Regions from separate parts of the Micromonospora sp. NPDC047812 genome, predicted to be linked through region 2. Evidence: predicted binding sites of a transcription regulator. Region 2 holds the regulator's gene; the other holds the start of a gene.

Region 1 (8,440 bases), on a different contig from region 2:
CGCGCCGATGTCGCCGCCGCGGACCCGGCTGACGTAGTTGCGGACGTGACTGCCGAGGGTGGGCGGCGGTGTGACGGACGCGGGGCCGTCCTTGTGCACGACGGTGGTGATCATCGGACGCCTCCTGGGTTGCTGCCGGCCGGCTCCGCGCCGTGCCCGTTGCCGCCGTTGGCCGGCTCGGCGGCGGCGAGCCCGAGCCCGCCGGAGCGGCCCGCGGTGATCAGCTCGACCACCTGCGAGTGGGTGATGTCGGTGGTCTTCACCTGGGCGACCATCTGGCCGAGGTAGAGCGCGGCGATCCGGTCGGAGACGGCGAAGACGTCGTTCATGTTGTGCGAGATGAGCACCACGGCCAGGCCGTTGTCGGCGAGCCGACGGACCAGTTCGAGCACCTGGGCGGTCTGCGCGACGCCGAGCGCGGCGGTGGGCTCGTCGAGGATGACGAGCCGGCTGTTCCAGAGCACGGCCTTGGCGATCGCGACGGTCTGCCGCTGGCCGCCGGAGAGGCTGGAGACGTGCTGCCGCAGCGACTTCACGGTCCGCACGCTCAGCCCGGCGAGGGTGTCGGCGGCCATCTGCTCCATGGTCGGCTCGTCGAGCACGATGCCGCTGCGCTTCTCCCGGCCGAGGAACATGTTCTGCACGATGTCGAGGTTGTCGCAGAGCGCGAGGTCCTGGTAGACGACCTCGATGCCGAGCGCGGCGGCGTCGCGGGGGCTGTTGATGGTCACCGGCCGCCCGTCGAAGCGGAACTCGCCCGCGTCGGTGGGGTAGATGCCGCTGATGCACTTGACGAGGGTCGACTTGCCGGCGCCGTTGTCGCCGACCAGCGCGGTCACCTCGCCCGGGTGGGCGGCGAAGGCGACGTCGCGCAGGACCTGGACGGGACCGAAGCTCTTGTCGATCCCGCGTAGTTCCAGCAGGGGGGTTGCGGACACGGGGGGTCTCCTTCAGGTGGAGGGGAGGTCTCGGATCCCGTCCGGCGCGAACCGCCGCCCGGCACAGGGTCCGTGCCGGGCGGCGTGCGCGTGGAAGCGGGTACGGGTCAGCTGATGCCGGCGTCGGCGCAGAGCTTGGCGTACGCCCCGGCGCAGACCTCGTCCTTGGTGACGAAGCCGTCGGCGATGACGTCCTTGACGTTCTCCTTGAAGATCAGCTTCGGGGTGAGCAGCACCGCCGGGACGTCCCGGCCGCCCTCCGGGTCCTTGACCGTCTGGCTGGTCTCCTTCTTCTCACCCTTGGCCACCGCGATGGCCAGGTCCGAGGCGGCCTTCGCCTCCTCCTTGATCGCCTTGTAGACGGTCATGCACTGGTCGCCGGCGAGGATGTTCTGCAGGCCCTGCGTGGTGGCGTCCTGGCCGGTCACCGGGACCTTGCCGTTGAGCTTGTTCTTCTTCAGCACCGAGATGGCCGCGTTGCCGAGGCCGTCGTTGGCGGCGAGCACGCCGTCGATCTTGCCGCCGGTCTGGGTCAGCATCTGCTCGAAGATCGTGGCGGCCTGGGTGTTGTCCCACTCCGGCACGTTCTGGTCCGGGCCCTTGGTGTATTCCTTCGAGTCGAACTTCGGCTTGAGCACCGAGTCGTACCCGTTCTTGAACAGCGTGGCGTTGTTGTCGGTCGGGGAGCCGTTCAGGTAGGCCACGACCGGGTTCTTGGCGCCCTTGTCGGTCAGGCACTTGCTCAGGCCCTCGCCCTGGAGCTTGCCGACGACCTCGTTGTCGAAGCTGACGTAGTAGGTGGCCGAGCCGCCCAGCGTGAGCCGGTCGTAGTCGATGGTCGCCACACCCTGGGACTTGGCCTTGTCGAGCACGGCCTTGCCGGTGCCGGAGTCCAGGTTGACGATCATCAGGGCGGTGACGCCGTTGGTGATCATCTGGTCGGCGATGGTCTGGAACGCCGTCTTGTCGCCCTGGGCGTTCTGGATGTCGTAGTCGACGCCGGCGGCCTTGAACGCCTCCTCCAGGAACTTGCGGTCCGCGCCCTCCCAGCGGGCGGAGGACTTGCTGTCCGGCAGGATCACGCCGATCTTCGGCTTCTTCTCGGTGGAGCCGCCGGCCTCGGAACCGGAGTCGTCGCCGCAGGCGGTCAGGCCGCCGGTGGCCAGCAGGCCCACGGCAGCGAAGGTGAGGAAGCCCTTGCGCATCAGCAGGGTCCTTTCGGGGGTGGGGGATGATGTTGGTTTGTTGTGTCCGGCAACGTATTCCGCGCGGCGGTGTGGGCACAAGAGCACCGAGGTCGCGAGTTTGTTGTCGGCAGTAACAATTCAGCAACGTCCCTGACACCTGGCCGACGCCGGATGGGGGAGCGCTCTCTCGATGTCGCCGGAGCGGCGCAGCTCAGCGGGTCGACAGCGGGGCCGTGGTCGCCCCGGTGAGCGTCACCAGATCCTGCGGGGCGAGCTGGAGCTGGAGGCCGCGCCGGCCCGCCGAGACGTAGACGGTGGGATGGTCGAGCGCCGACGAGTCGAGCACCGTGGGCAGCCACCGACGCTGGCCGAGCGGGCTGATCCCGCCGCGCACGTAGCCGGTGGCCCGTTCGGCCACCGTCCGGTCGGCCATGGCGGCCCGCTTGCCGCCGACCGCCGCCGCGAGCGCCTTGAGGTCCAGCTCGCCGGTGACCGGCACGACCGCCACCGTCAGCGCGCCGTCGACCTCGGCGACCAGCGACTTGAACACCCGCTCCGGCGGCACCCCCAGCGCCGCCGCGACCAGCGCGCCGTAGTTCGGGGCGTCCGGGGAGACGTCGTACGGATGGGTGCTGTGGGCGACCTTCCGCTTCGTCAGCAGCGCGGTCGCCGGAGTGCCCTGTCCCGCCATGACGGTCAAGCTAACCCGGCCCCGCGCGACCCGCGAGCCGAAAGGGCCGGACCGTCGACGCCGGCGCGCAACTGTCCCGCGCGCTACCCGACCGGCCGGCAGAGCAGCACCGTCGGCGCCCCGGTGACCCGGGTCAGCACCAGGCTGGCCGCCTCGTCCCCGGCCAGTCGCAGGTCCCGGCGGAGCTTCTCCGGCTCCAGGGCGGACCCGCGCTTGAGGATCTCCACCCGCCCGACCCGACGCTCCCGCAGCAACGCCCGCAGCCGCTTGAGCGAGAACGGCAGCACGTCGGTGACCTCCAGGCAGCGGGCGAACGGCGTCGGTGTCGGCGCGTCCGCGTAGAGGTAGGCGATGCTCGGGTCGGCCAGCGTCGCGCCGAGCGTCTCCGCCAGCTCCGCGACCAGGTGCGCGCGGACCACCGCCGGGTCGGGGTCGTACAGGAACCGGCGCGCCGGGCCGACGGCCGCCTCGGCGGCGCCGGAGCCGGTCAGCTCGCAGGAGCCGGCCGGTCGATCGGCGGGCCCCCCTCCCGCGCCGGAGTCGTCGACGGGGGGCCGTCGGCTGCCGCGCAGCAGGGTGGCGCGGTGGGGGACCCGCGCCAGCTCGCCGCACCACAGGGCCGCCTCGACCAGGTCGCCGTCGACGCTCACCCACTCCGCCTCGGCGCCCGCCGGGACCAGCGCGTGGTCGATGCCGGGCGCCACCTTCACGACGGTGTGCGGCACCCGCTCGGCCAGCCCGACCACGAAGTCCCAGGGCGGGGAGTAGGCGTTCGGGTCGAAGATCCGCCGCCCGGTGCCCGCCCTGCGCCGCGCCGGGTCGCAGAACACCCCGTCGACCCGGTCCACGTCGAACGCCGTGGCGTCGCCGCACTCCACCGTGAACAGCTCGGCCAGCCCGGCCGCCTCGGCGTTCGCGGCGGCCATCGCGGCGGTCAGCGGGTCGGCCTCCACGCCGTACACCCGGATGCCGGCGCGGGCCGCGGCGAGCGCGTCCGCGCCGAGGCCGCAGCCGAGGTCGGCGAGCGCGCGCACCCCGGCGGCCCGCAGCCGCTCGGCCCGCCGCGCCGCGACGACGCCCCGCGTGGCCTGCTCCAGCCCGGCCCGGGTGAGGAACATCCCCGCCGCCGCTGGCCCGAACTTGCCGACGGCCCGGCGCCGCAGCTCGGCCTGGGTGAGGGCGGCCGACGCCAGGCCGGCCGGCAGCCCGGTCGAGCGGAGCGCGGCCGCCGCGGTCAGCGGGTCGCCGCCGGCCACCCGCGCGGCCGCGGCGAGCGCGGCCGACCCCTCGGGCGTACGCAGGGCGGCGAGCTGGTCGAGATCCACCCGGACATTGTGGTCGGCGGACCCGACGCGCCGGCCGCCGGGTTGGCACTCTCCTTGACGGAGTGCTAGCCGAGGAATAACCTGCGATTAGCACTCTCGCCCTGAGGGTGCCAGCTTCCGGGCCTCGTGGCCCGGGCGCTGAACGCCAGGCGGACCGGCACCCGCGACGACGGCCCCGCCCGGTGGCATGTGGCAGATTGACGCCGGTCGGCGCGCCGACCGGTAACGAAACCAGTACCCCAGGAGGGTATGCCCGTGACTACCGCGACCAAGGTTGCGATCAAGCCGCTCGAGGACCGCATCGTGGTCCAGGCGAACGAGGCCGAGACCACCACCGCCTCCGGCATCGTGATCCCCGACACCGCCAAGGAGAAGCCGCAGGAGGGCACCGTCCTCGCTGTCGGCCCGGGCCGGATCGACGACAAGGGCAACCGCGTGCCGGTCGACGTGAAGGTCGGCGACACCGTCCTCTACTCGAAGTACGGCGGCACCGAGGTCAAGTACGCCGGCGAGGAGTACCTGGTGCTCTCCGCCCGCGACGTCCTCGCGGTCATCGAGAAGTAAGCAACCGATCAGTGTCGTCGCCCCGGTCCGGCTCGCCGGGCCGGGGCGACAACGCTTCGAAGGGACATTCATGGCGAAGATCCTGAGCTTCTCGGACGACGCCCGGCACCTGCTCGAGCACGGTGTCAACGCCCTCGCGGACGCGGTCAAGGTCACCCTCGGCCCACGCGGGCGCAACGTCGTCCTGGACAAGAAGTTCGGTGTGCCCACGATCACCAACGACGGCGTGACCATCGCCAAGGAGATCGAGCTCACCAACCCCTACGAGAACCTCGGTGCGCAGCTGGTCAAGGAGGTGGCGACCAAGACCAACGACGTCGCCGGCGACGGGACCACCACCGCCACCGTGCTGGCCCAGGCGATGGTCCGCGAGGGCCTGCGCAACGTCACGGCCGGCGCCAACCCGGCCGGCCTCAAGCGGGGCATCGACGCGGCGGCCGCCAAGGTCTCCGAGGCGCTGCTCGGCCGCGCGGTCGACGTCGCCGACAAGAAGTCGATCGCGCACGTCGCGACGATCTCCGCGCAGGACGCCACCATCGGCGAGCTGATCGCCGAGGCGATGGAGAGGGTCGGCCGCGACGGTGTCATCACCGTCGAGGAGGGCTCCGCCCTGCACACCGAGCTGGACGTGACCGAGGGTCTCCAGTTCGACAAGGGCTTCATCTCGCCGAACTTCGTCACCGACATGGAGTCGCAGGAGTCGGTCCTGGAGGACCCGTACATCCTGATCACGACCCAGAAGATCTCGGCGATCGAGGAGCTGCTGCCGCTGCTGGAGAAGGTCCTCCAGAACAGCAAGCCGCTGCTGATCATCGCCGAGGACGTCGACGGCCAGGCGCTGTCGACGCTGGTGGTCAACTCGATCCGCAAGACCCTCAAGGTCTGCGCGGTCAAGGCCCCCGGCTTCGGTGACCGGCGCAAGGCGATGCTCCAGGACATGGCGATCCTCACCGGCGCCGAGCTGGTCGCGCCCGAGCTGGGCTACAAGCTCGACCAGGTGGGCCTGGAGGTGCTCGGCACCGCCCGGCGCGTGGTGGTCGACAAGGAGAACACCACGGTCGTCGACGGTGGTGGCAAGTCGAGCGAGGTCGCCGACCGGGTCGCGCAGATCCGCAAGGAGATCGAGGCCTCGGACTCCGACTGGGACCGGGAGAAGCTCGCCGAGCGGCTGGCCAAGCTCTCCGGCGGCATCGCGGTCATCAAGGTCGGTGCCGCGACCGAGGTCGAGATGAAGGAGCGCAAGCACCGCATCGAGGACGCGATCGCCGCCACCAAGGCCGCGGTCGAGGAGGGCACCGTCCCCGGCGGTGGCGCCGCCCTGGTGCAGATCCTGCCGGCGCTCGACGACGACCTCGGCTTCACCGGTGACGAGAAGGTCGGCGTCTCGATCGTGCGCAAGGCGCTGGTCGAGCCGCTGCGCTGGATCGCGCAGAACGCCGGCCACGACGGCTACGTCGTCGTGAACAAGGTCGCCGGCAAGGAGTGGGGCCACGGCCTCGACGCCGCCACCGGCGAGTACGTCGACCTGGCGAAGGCCGGCATCCTCGACCCGGTGAAGGTGACCCGCAACGCGGTCACCAACGCCGCGTCGATCGCCGGCCTGCTGCTCACCACGGAGAGCCTCGTGGTGGAGAAGCCGGAGAAGGCCGAGCCGGCCGCCGCCGGTGGGCACGGCCACAGCCACGGCCACGGCCACCAGCACGGCCCGGGCTTCTGACCCTCGCCGTACGCCTCGTCGGGGCGCACCGTCCGCGTGACGGTGCGCCCCGACGCCTTCGCGGGCGCCGGCGCGACTACCGGCCGGCCGGTGCATCGGAAACACTGGCCCGATGAGCAGCACGACGCGCGGCTACGCCGCCCTGGCCGGGGTCACCGCCGCCGCGGTGGCGATCGGCTCCGCCGAGCTGGTGGCGGTGCTGACCGGTCCCCGTTCGGCGCCGCTGGTCGCCGTCGGAGGGCTCGTGGTCGACACGGTGCCCGAGCCGCTCAAGCAGCTCGGCATCGCCCTCTTCGGCACGTACGACAAGGTCGCGCTACTGGTCGGGACGGGTCTGCTGCTCGCCGCCTTCGCCGCGCTGCTCGGCGTGCTCTCCCTGCGCCGGCTGGCGATCGGCCTCGCCGGCATCGCCGCCTTCGCCGCCCTCGGCGTGGCCGCCGCCGTGACCCGGCCCGGCGCCGGGCCCACCGACGCGCTGCCCTCGCTGGTCGGCGCCGGGCTCGGGGCGGCGGTGCTCTGGGCCTTCGTCGCCGGTCCGCTCGAACTCGACCCGTGGCCCTGGTCCCCGCCCACACCACCGCCCACCGTGGCTCCCGCGCCGCCGCCCACGGCCGAGGGGCCGGCGCCGTCGCCCACCGCCGAGGCGCCCGCGTCGCCGCCCACGGCCGAGGGGCCCGCCGTGGCGCCTGCGCAGCCGTTGGAGCCCAGCGACCCGGCGTCGCGGCGACGGTTCCTGACCGGGGCCGGCCTGCTGGTCGGCGCGGCCGGGGTGGCCGGGCTCGGCGGTCGGTGGCTCGCCGGCCGGCGGGGGGTGTCGGCGGCCCGGGAGGCCGTCGTGCTGCCCGCCCCGGCGGCGCCCGCCCCGGCGGTGCCGGCGGGGGCGGACCTGTCGCTGACCCAGCTCGCCCCGTACGTCACGCCGAACTTCGGCTTCTACCGGATCGACACCGCGCTGGTGCTGCCACAGGTGGACCCGGAGACCTGGCGGCTGCGCATCCACGGCCGGGTACGCAACGAGATCGAGCTGAGCTTCGCCGACCTGCTCGCCCGCCCGATGGTCGAGCGGTACGTCACCCTCGCCTGCGTCTCCAACGAGGTGGGCGGGGACCTCGTCGGCAACGCGCGCTGGCTGGGCGTGCCGATCCGGGAGCTGCTCGACGAGGCCGAGCCGGAGGAGGGCGCCGACCAGGTCGTCGGCCGCTCGGTGGACGGGTGGACCTGCGGCACGCCGACCGCGGTGCTCCGGGACGGGCGCGACGCGCTGCTGGCGGTGGGGATGAACGGCGAGCCGCTGCCGGTGCGGCACGGCTTCCCCGCGCGGATGGTGGTGCCCGGCCTGTACGGCTACGTGTCGGCCTGCAAGTGGGTGACCGAGCTGGAGCTGACCAGCTTCGCGGACTTCGACGCGTACTGGGTGCCGCGCGGCTGGTCGGCGCAGGGGCCGGTGAAGACCCAGTCCCGGATCGACACGCCCCGCCCGCGCAACCGGCTCACCGCCGGCGTGGTCACGGTGGCCGGGGTGGCCTGGGCGCAGCACCGCGGCATCCGCCGCGTCGAGGTACGCGTCGACGACGGGCCGTGGCGCGAGGCGGAGCTGGCTCCCGTGGTCTCGGTGGACACCTGGGTCCAGTGGTCGTGGCGGTGGGACGCCACGCCGGGGGAGCACACCCTCTCCGTCCGGGCGACCGACGTCACCGGCGAGACGCAGACCGGACGGCGGCAGGCGGTCGCCCCGGACGGCGCCACCGGCTGGCACACCGTCACCGTCACGGTGCGCTGAGCGTCCTCCCGGGCACGGGGTGCGCGCGGCCGGAAACGCCGCGACGCCGCGTCCCCCGGGTGCGGGGACGCGGCGTCGGTGTGGTCTGAGAGGCCGCCGGTTCAGGCGATCTTGCGCTGGGCGGGGACGGTCGACCGGTGCGGCTGGCCCAGGCGGGCCTCCAGTCGGGCCACGTCCACCCGGCTCTGGCGGCGGTCGGCCAGGTCCTCCCAGCCGACGGCGAGCAGCCGCAGCCGCT
Region 2 (8,440 bases):
GCCGGTTTGCGCGGTGACTGCCGGTAAGGAGATCGGGGCCACTACGCCTCGGCGAAGACCTCCGCGACGACCCGCCCGGTGGCCGGCGTGTCGTCGGTCCGGTTCCAGGTGCCGTCGCGGGCCGTCCACTCCAGGTCGCCGAAGCGGACCCGCTTGACGCCGTGGTCCTGGGCGTGGGAGACCAGCCAGTGCGCGTACCGCCAGCCCCGCAGCTCGTCGGCGGCCGGGACCGTCAGGCCCGTCAGGTCCGCCGCGGTGCTCGCGCCGGCCAGGCCCCAGTCCAACGACAGGCCGCGGGTCAGCGCGCTCGCCGCGGCCTCGCCGCGCATCGCCGGGTCGCGGCCCACCGTGCAGGCGACCGCGCCGGTGGCGTGCCCGACGAGGGCCCGGGTCAGCACCTCGGACTCGTCCGCCCACTTCTGGTACGCCTCCGGGAAGGCCGAGCGCTGCACCTTCTGCGCCGCGTCGGTGACCCGCATCTGCTCCCAGCCGCGCACCTTCTTCAGCGCGGCGTAGAACTTCCTGGCCGCGTACCGGGGGTCGCGGATCTGCTCCGGGGTGCCCCAACCCTGACTGGGGCGCTGCTGGAACAGCCCGACCGAGTCGCGGTCGCCACCGGCGAGGTTGCGCAGGCCGGATTCCTGGTAGGCGGTGGCCAGCGCCACGACGACGGCCCGCTCGGGCATCTTCCGCTGGATGCCGATGGCCGCGATCGTCGCCGCGTTGGCCATCTGGTCGGGGTCCAGGGCCACCCGCCCGTCCGCCTGCACCGTGCAGGTCCGGCTGGCCAGGGGGAGGCGCAACTGCCCGCCCATCTGCCGGATGACGATCCAGATCCCGACCGCGGCGAGGACGACGAGGACGACGCCGCCCGCCACGACTGCCCGAGTACGCACCCACACCCCCTGATCGACAGTCCGACAAGCGTACGTCCCTCGTGGTGCCTTCCGGGTCGTCCGACCGGTTCTCCGCGACCGCCCGGCGCGACGCGCCCCCCGGCGTTACCGGTCGGCGCCCGAGGCGGCGTCGCCGTCGGTCGGCACCCAGCTCGCCGGCCGCTTCTCCCGGAACGCCAGGACGCCCTCGCGTCCCTCCTCCGACAGGAAGTACCCGGTCGAGAGGGTGGACAGGCCGGCGATCTCCGCCCGCAGGTCCGTGGCGGGCGGCCGGCGCAGCAACTGCTTCGCCCCGGCCAGCGCGCCCGGTGCCCCCCGCACCAGAGAGTCGCAGTACCCCGCAACCGCCGCGTCCAGTCCGTCCGCCGGCACGGCGGCGGTGACCAGGCCGATCTCGGCCGCCCGCCGGCCGTCGAAGGTGTCGCCGGTCAGGTAGAGCTCGGCCGATGCGCGGGGGTGCAGGCGGGGCAGCACGGTCGCGGAGATCACCGCCGGCACCACGCCGATCCGCACCTCGGTGAAGGCGAACGTCGCCTCCCGCGCGCACACCGCCAGGTCCGCCGCCGCGATGAGGCCGAGGCCGCCCGCCCGGGCCGGGCCGGCCACCTTCGCCACCACCGGCTTCGGGCACTCCCAGACCGCCGCGAGCACGTCGCCGAGCATCCCGGCCGGCACGGTCCCGCTGGCGTACGCGGCGGCCGTCTCCTTCAGGTCCGCCCCGGAACAGAAGACCGGGCCCGTGTGGTCGAGCACGATCACGCGTACGGAGTCGTCGGCGACCGCCTCGGCGAGGCCGGCCAGCAGCTGGGTCATCAGCGGCGTGGAGAGCGCGTTGCGGTTGTGCGGGCTGTCCAGGGTGAGGGTGGTCACCCCACGGGCCGTGGCGGCCCGCACGAGCACGTCGGGAGAGGTCATGGAAGGGCACACTAGTGGCCATGCCCGGCGTCCTTCCAGAAGGCGAAACCGTCCCCGTCGACGGCTCGCTGCCCGCCACCGCCACCCGAGCCGTTGGCGCGCGCGGCTTCGGCGTGTACGTGCACGTGCCGTTCTGCGCCAGCCGCTGCGGCTACTGCGACTTCAACACGTACACCGCCGCCGAGCTGGGCGGCGGGGCGGGCCGGGAGGACTACGCCGACACCGTGCTGGCCGAGCTGGCGCTGGCCCGCCGGGTGCTGGGCGACGCGCCGCCGTCCCGGGTCGACACGGTCTTCGTCGGCGGCGGCACCCCGACCCTGCTCCCCGCCGACGACCTGGCCCGGATCCTCGACGGCATCGACCGCACCTGGGGGCTCGCGTCCGACGCCGAGGTGACCACCGAGGCCAACCCGGAGTCGGTCACGCCGGAGTCGCTGAAGGCGCTGCGGGCCGCCGGCTACACCCGGATCTCGCTGGGCATGCAGTCCGCCGCGCCGGGGGTGCTGGCGATCCTCGACCGTACGCACAGCGCAGGCCGGGCCGTCGCCGCCGCCCGCGAGGCGCGCGACGCCGGGTTCGACCACGTCAACCTGGACCTGATCTACGGCACGCCGGGGGAGACCGAGGCGGACTTCGCCGCCTCCCTCGACCAGGTCGTCGCCGCCGGGGTGGACCACGTCAGCGCGTACGCCCTGATCGTGGAGGACGGCACGCGGCTGGCCGCCCGGATGCGGCGCGGCGAGCTGCCGTACCCCTCCGACGACGTCGCCGCGGACCGCTACCTCGCCGCGGAGGCCGCCCTCGACGCGGCCGGGCTGTCCTGGTACGAGGTGTCGAACTGGGCCCGCGACGAGGCGGCCCGGTGCCGGCACAACCTGCTCTACTGGACCGGCGCCGACTGGTGGGGCCTCGGCCCGGGGGCGCACAGCCACGTCGGCGGCGTGCGCTGGTGGAACGTCAAGCACCCCACGACGTACGCGAAGCGCCTGGCCGGCGGCGAGTCGCCCGGCCTCGCCCGCGAGGTGCTCACCGCCGACGAGGCGCACATGGAGGACGTCATGCTCCGACTGCGCCTCGCCTCCGGGCTGCCCCTGGCCGCCCTCGACGACGCCGGTCGGGCCGGCGCCGCGCGGGCCCTCGCCGACGGGCTGCTGGTCGCCGACGAACACGCGGCCGGTCGGGCCGTGCTGACGCTGCGGGGCCGGCTGCTCGCCGACGCGGTCGTCCGTGACCTGCTGCCGTGAACCGCGTGCCGGGGCCGGCCGGGGGAGCGGCCGACCCGGGTCACCTGGTGAAGCCGTAGGTCATCGGGTAGCGGTAGAGCACGCCCTCGTTGGCCTTGACCCCGCCGACGATGCCGAAGATCAGCGGCACCAGCCAGACGAGCATCGGGACGAAGAACAGCACCCCGCAGGTGATCAGCGTGACCACCCAGCTCAGCACCCCGACGATCATCCAGGTGAGCTGGAAGTTCAGCGCCGCGACGGCGTGCGCCCGGGCGGTCGGCGACTGCTGCCCCCGGGCCATCAGCGCGATGAGCGGCGCCAGCCAGCCGAGCAGGCCGCCGCCGACGATCACGCCGACCGCGCCGCCGAAGTGGGCGATCAGGGCCCAGTTCTTGTCGTCGTTGCTGGCGTAGCCGCCCGTCGGCGGTCCGTAGCCGCCACCGGCCGGGTAGCCGGCCCCCGGCGGGCCGTAGCCGCCGGGCGGAGGGAAGCCACCGGGCGGGGGATAGTCACCGGGCGGGGGGTAGCCGCCCGACGGCGGCTGGTCGCCGGTGGGCGGCGGATAGTCACCGGGTGGAGGATGGTTGCCCGGGCCGGGTGCCCCGGACAGTGGTGCGGTGGGGTCGCCGGAGCCGGCGTGGCCGGGAACCCCCGACGGAGCGGTCGGATCCGGCGGGAAGCCGGGGTCCCCCGCTCCGGGAGGGCGAGGTGGTTCAGTCATGGAGGTCACGGTAGGGGCAGCCGGCAAGGCGGCACCAGCGTGACACCGGCGTGGGACGACCGGTCCCCGGGCCCGTCCGGCGGGCCCGCACGGTCGCCGATCGGACTGATCGCCCCAGGTCGATCATCGCGCCGGCGGCCCCGCCGACGTAGACTGGCACTCGCTACAGTCGAGTGCCAGCAGCCCGCCCCGGCCCCCCGCGTGCCGGGGCCGACGTGCGACAGGAGGTGGGGAGAATGGGTCTCGACGACCGCAAGCTCGCCGTACTGCGCGCGATCGTCGAGGACTACGTCGCCACGCAGGAGCCCGTCGGCAGCAAGGCGCTGGTCGAGCGGCACCAGCTGGGGGTCTCACCGGCGACCGTCCGCAACGACATGGCCGTGCTGGAGGAGGAGGGCTACATCCGCCAGCCGCACACCAGCGCCGGCCGGGTGCCCACCGACCGGGGCTACCGGCTCTTCGTGGACCGGCTGTCCCGGGTGAAGCCGCTCAGCCCGGCCGAGCGCCGGGCGATCGAGCGTTTCCTGGTCGGCGCCGTCGACCTCGACGACGTGGTGCACCGCACCGTCCGGCTGCTGGCGCAACTGACCCGGCAGGTCGCCGTGGTGCAGTACCCGAGCCTGGCCCGCTCCTCGGTGCGCCACCTGGAGCTGGTGCCGATCTCCACCACCCGGCTGATGCTGGTCATGATCGCCGACACCGGCCGGGTCGAGCAGCGGCTGGTCGAGCTGCCCGCGCCGATCCCCGCCGACGACGTCACGGACCTGCGCCGGCTGGTCAACGAGAAGCTGGTCGGCACCCGGCTGTCGGAGACCCCGCCGCTGGTGCAGGCGCTGGTCGAGGAGTCGCTGCCGCACCTGCGGCCGGCGATGACCACCCTCTCCACCGTGCTGCTGGAAACGCTGATCGAGCGGCACGAGGAGCGGATCGCGCTGGCCGGCACGGCCAACCTCACCCGCGGTGGCCTGCTCGACTTCCAGGGCTCCCTGCGTCCCATCCTGGAGGCGCTGGAGGAGGAGGTCGTCATGCTCAAGCTCATCGGCGAGGCGGAGCCGAGCACGACGCGGGTGCTGATCGGCGACGAGAACGAGATCGACAACCTGCGCGCCGCCTCGGTGGTCAGCACCGGCTACGGGCCGGGCACGACCAGCGTAGGCGGCCTCGGCGTGCTGGGGCCGACCCGGATGGACTACCCCGGCACCATCGCCACGGTGCGGGCCGTGGCACGCTACGTGGGCGAGCTGCTGGCCCAGAACTGACCAGTCAGGGCCGACGGCCGGCTCCGGCCGCCGACCGGCGCAACGCGAGACGAACATGAGGACACGGAACGCAGTGGCCAGGGACTACTACGGCATTCTCGGGGTGAGCCGGGAAGCCTCCGACGACGAGATCAAGCGCGCCTACCGCAAGTTGGCGCGGCAGTTCCACCCGGACGTGAATCCGGATCCGGAGGCACAGGAGAAGTTCAAGGACATCAACGCCGCGTACGAGGTCCTCTCGGACGACCGGAAACGGCAGATCGTCGACCTGGGCGGCGACCCGCTCGCCCCCGGCGGCGGGGGTGCGGGTGGCCCGGGCGGCCCCGGCGGCGCCGGGCCGTTCGTCGGCTTCCAGGACATCATGGACGCGTTCTTCGGCGGCGCGGCCGGCGGTTCGCGGGGCCCGCGACCGCGGACCCGGCCCGGCGCGGACGCGATCCTGCGGCTGGAGCTGGACCTGCACGAGACCGCGTTCGGCGTCGAGGCGCCGATCACCGTCGACACCGCCGTGCTCTGCACCACCTGCTCGGGCGCCGGCACGGCGGCCGGCACCCACCTGGCCACCTGTGAGGCGTGCGCCGGGCGGGGCGAGGTGCAGTCCGTGCAGCGCACCTTCCTCGGTCAGGTGGTCTCCGCCCGGCCGTGCACGGTCTGCCAGGGGTACGGCACCACCATCCCGCACCCGTGCCCGACCTGCGCCGGCGACGGCCGCGTCCGCACCCGACGTTCGCTGACCGTCAAGATCCCGGCCGGTGTCGAGGACGGCATGCGCATCCGCCTCGCCCAGCAGGGCGAGGTCGGCCCGGGCGGCGGCACGGCCGGCGACCTCTACGTGGAGATCCACGAGCGGCCGCACGACGTCTACTCCCGCAAGGGCGACGACCTGCACTGCCGGGTCACGGTGCCGATGACCGCGGCGGCCCTCGGCACCCGGCTGACCATCAAGACGCTGGACAGCGAGGAGACGGTCGACGTCAAGGCCGGCACCCAGCCGGGCAGCACCCTGCGGCTGCGCGCCCGGGGCGTGCCGCACCTGCGCGGCACCGGCCGGGGCGACCTCTACGTCCACCTCGACGTGCGTACCCCCACCAAGCTCGACGCCGACCAGGAGAAGATGCTGCGCGACTTCGCCAAGACCCGGGGCGAGGAGGTCGCCGAGCTCACCAAGCAGGGCGGCTTCTTCTCCCGGATGCGCGACGCCTTCAACGGCCACGCCTGACCCGGCCTGACCGCCCCGGCGCCCGCCGGGGCGGCTAGCCTGATCGTCGTGTCCGCGCCGCTGTTCCTGGTCGAGTCGCTGCCCACCGTCGACCAGCTCACCCTGGGCGGCCCCGAGGGGCACCACGCCGCCACCGTGCAACGGCTGCGCGTCGGCGAGGAACTGCTGCTCGCCGACGGCCGGGGCGGCACCGCGTCCGCGGTGATCACGGCCGTCGGCAAGGGCACCCTCGTCCTCGAGGTCACCTCCCGGGGGTACGTCGACGCGTCCGTCCCCCGCCTCGTGGTGGTGCAGGGCATCGCCAAGGGCGACCGGGGCGAGCTGGCCGTGCAGGCGATGACCGAGGTCGGGGTGGACGAGATCGTGCCCTGGGCGGCGTCCCGCTCGGTGGCGCAGTGGCGCGGCGACCGGGGCGTACGGGCACGGGAGAAGTGGGTCGCCACGGCCCGGGAGGCGGCGAAGCAGGCCCGCCGGTCGTGGCTGCCGGTGGTGGCCGGCGCACCCGACGAGTCCACCGCGACGGTGGCCCGCCGGATCGCCGGCGCCGCCGCGGCGTTCGTCCTGCACGAGGAGGCGGGTGAGCGGCTGACCACCGTCGAGCTGCCCGCCGCCGGTGAGATCGTGCTGGTGGTGGGGCCGGAGGGCGGCATCGCCGACGCCGAGCTGACCGCCTTCACCGAGGTCGGCGCCCGCCCGGTGCGCCTGGGGCCCTCGGTGCTGCGTACGTCCACCGCCGGCGTGGCCGCCCTAGCGGTCCTCGCCACCCGCCTGGCTCACTGGTGACCCGCCGTCCGGGGGGTTAGGTGCGGAGGTAGGACGCGCCGTTGAGGTCGACGATGGTGCCGGAGGCCCACTCCGCCTGCGGGGAGGCGAGCCAGTGCACGGCGGCGGCGATCTCCTCGGGGCGGGCCACCCGGTTGAACGGGCTCTGCGCCCGGATCGCGGCCCCCCGATCCCCGCTCAGGTGCCCGGTGGTCATGTTTGTCTCGACGAAGCCCGGGGCGACCGTGGCGACCGTGATGCCGTACGGGGCGAGGGCCACCGCCAGCGACTGCCCCAGGGCGTTCAGCCCCGCCTTGCTCGCCCCGTACGCCGGCTGCTCCGGCTCGCCCCGGAAGGCCCCCCGGGAGGAGACGTTGACGATCCGGCCGCCCCGGTCGCGCATGTGCTGCGCGGCGCACCAGATGACGTTGCCCGCGCCGGTCAGGTTGGTCTCCAGCACCTGCCGCCACCGTGCGCGCCACTGCTCGTAGGAGGCGCCGAAGACCGGGTGCGGGGCGTCCCGCTCGCCGTACACCCCGGCGTTGTTGACCAGCACGTCGAGCCCGCCGAGCAGGTCGGCGGCCTGATCCACCATGGCCCGTACGGCATCCGGGTCGGTGAGGTCGGCGCGGACCACCACGTGCCCCTCGCCGGGCAGTTCGGCGCGTAGCCGCTCGGCCAGCTCCGCCGAGTCCCGGTGGTGGATCGCCACCCGGTCGCCGCCTGCCGCGAACGCGGTCGCCACCGCCCGCCCGATGCCGCGCGAGGCCCCCGTCACCAGTACCGCCCGTGAAGTCACGCCGGCCATCATGCCGGGCCGGCCCGGTGCGTCGTGGAGAAGGGTCCCCACCGCGGCGCGGGCGTCGACGGGGTGCCCTTCCTTACACTGCCCGGATGGGAACCGACTGCCTGTTCTGCCGGATCGTCGCCGGGGAGATTCCGGCCACGATCGTCCGGGAAACCGCCACCACGCTCGCCTTCCGTGACATCGGCCCGAAGGCGCCGGTGCACGTGCTGGTCATCCCGAAGGAGCACTACGCCGACGTGGCGACGCTCGCCCAGGGCGATCCCGCGCTGGCCGGGGAGGTCCTCGCCACGGCTGCCGCGGTGGCCGAGGACGAGGGGCTGCTCGGCGACGGCTTCCGGCTGATGTTCAACACCGGCGCGTACGGCGGTCAGGAGGTCTTCCACGTGCACGCGCACGTGCTCGGCGGGGCGCCACTGGGCCCGATGCTGGCCCGGAACCTCGCGTGACGCCGATCGGCGACCGCCTGTCCCGGCTGGTGCGCACGGTCCAGGCCCAGGCCCGGGTGCCGGCGGTGTCGGCGGCCCTGCACCGCGCGGACCGTCCGCTCTGGACGTGCGCCGTCGGTGGGACCGGCAACGACACCGAGCTGGGGCCGGGCACCCGGTTCCGGATCGGGTCGGTCACGAAGACGTTC

Evidence for each region. The regulator HrcA, encoded in region 2, represses chaperone genes, less so after heat shock. The targets are predictions, from matches to a motif close to GGTTNGCACNCTCNNNNNGAGNGTGCNAACC.
Region 1: a site for HrcA is predicted at 4,227-4,257, ahead of groES (co-chaperone GroES). Genes of this name have one in related genera too.

What each region holds. Positions count from the first base shown of each region.
Region 1 is NZ_JBEYRY010000001.1:1,207,516-1,215,955, reverse strand. It holds gene AB0883_RS05535 (sugar ABC transporter permease) at 1-114, opposite strand, end outside; gene AB0883_RS05530 (ATP-binding cassette domain-containing protein) at 111-938, opposite strand; gene AB0883_RS05525 (sugar ABC transporter substrate-binding protein) at 1,046-2,143, opposite strand; gene ybaK (Cys-tRNA(Pro) deacylase) at 2,337-2,816, opposite strand; gene AB0883_RS05515 (methyltransferase domain-containing protein) at 2,900-4,141, opposite strand; gene groES (co-chaperone GroES) at 4,391-4,705, shown strand; gene groL (chaperonin GroEL) at 4,776-6,422, shown strand; gene AB0883_RS05500 (molybdopterin-dependent oxidoreductase) at 6,535-8,202, shown strand; gene AB0883_RS05495 (WhiB family transcriptional regulator) at 8,304-8,440, opposite strand, start outside.
Region 2 is NZ_JBEYRY010000015.1:58,921-67,360, forward strand. It holds gene AB0883_RS29280 (hypothetical protein) at 42-902, opposite strand; gene AB0883_RS29285 (enoyl-CoA hydratase-related protein) at 1,002-1,811, opposite strand; gene hemW (radical SAM family heme chaperone HemW) at 1,832-3,055, shown strand; gene AB0883_RS29295 (DUF4870 domain-containing protein) at 3,096-3,758, opposite strand; gene hrcA (heat-inducible transcriptional repressor HrcA) at 3,995-5,017, shown strand; gene dnaJ (molecular chaperone DnaJ) at 5,091-6,236, shown strand; gene AB0883_RS29310 (16S rRNA (uracil(1498)-N(3))-methyltransferase) at 6,285-7,019, shown strand; gene AB0883_RS29315 (SDR family oxidoreductase) at 7,036-7,797, opposite strand; gene AB0883_RS29320 (histidine triad nucleotide-binding protein) at 7,893-8,252, shown strand; gene AB0883_RS29325 (serine hydrolase domain-containing protein) at 8,249-8,440, shown strand, end outside.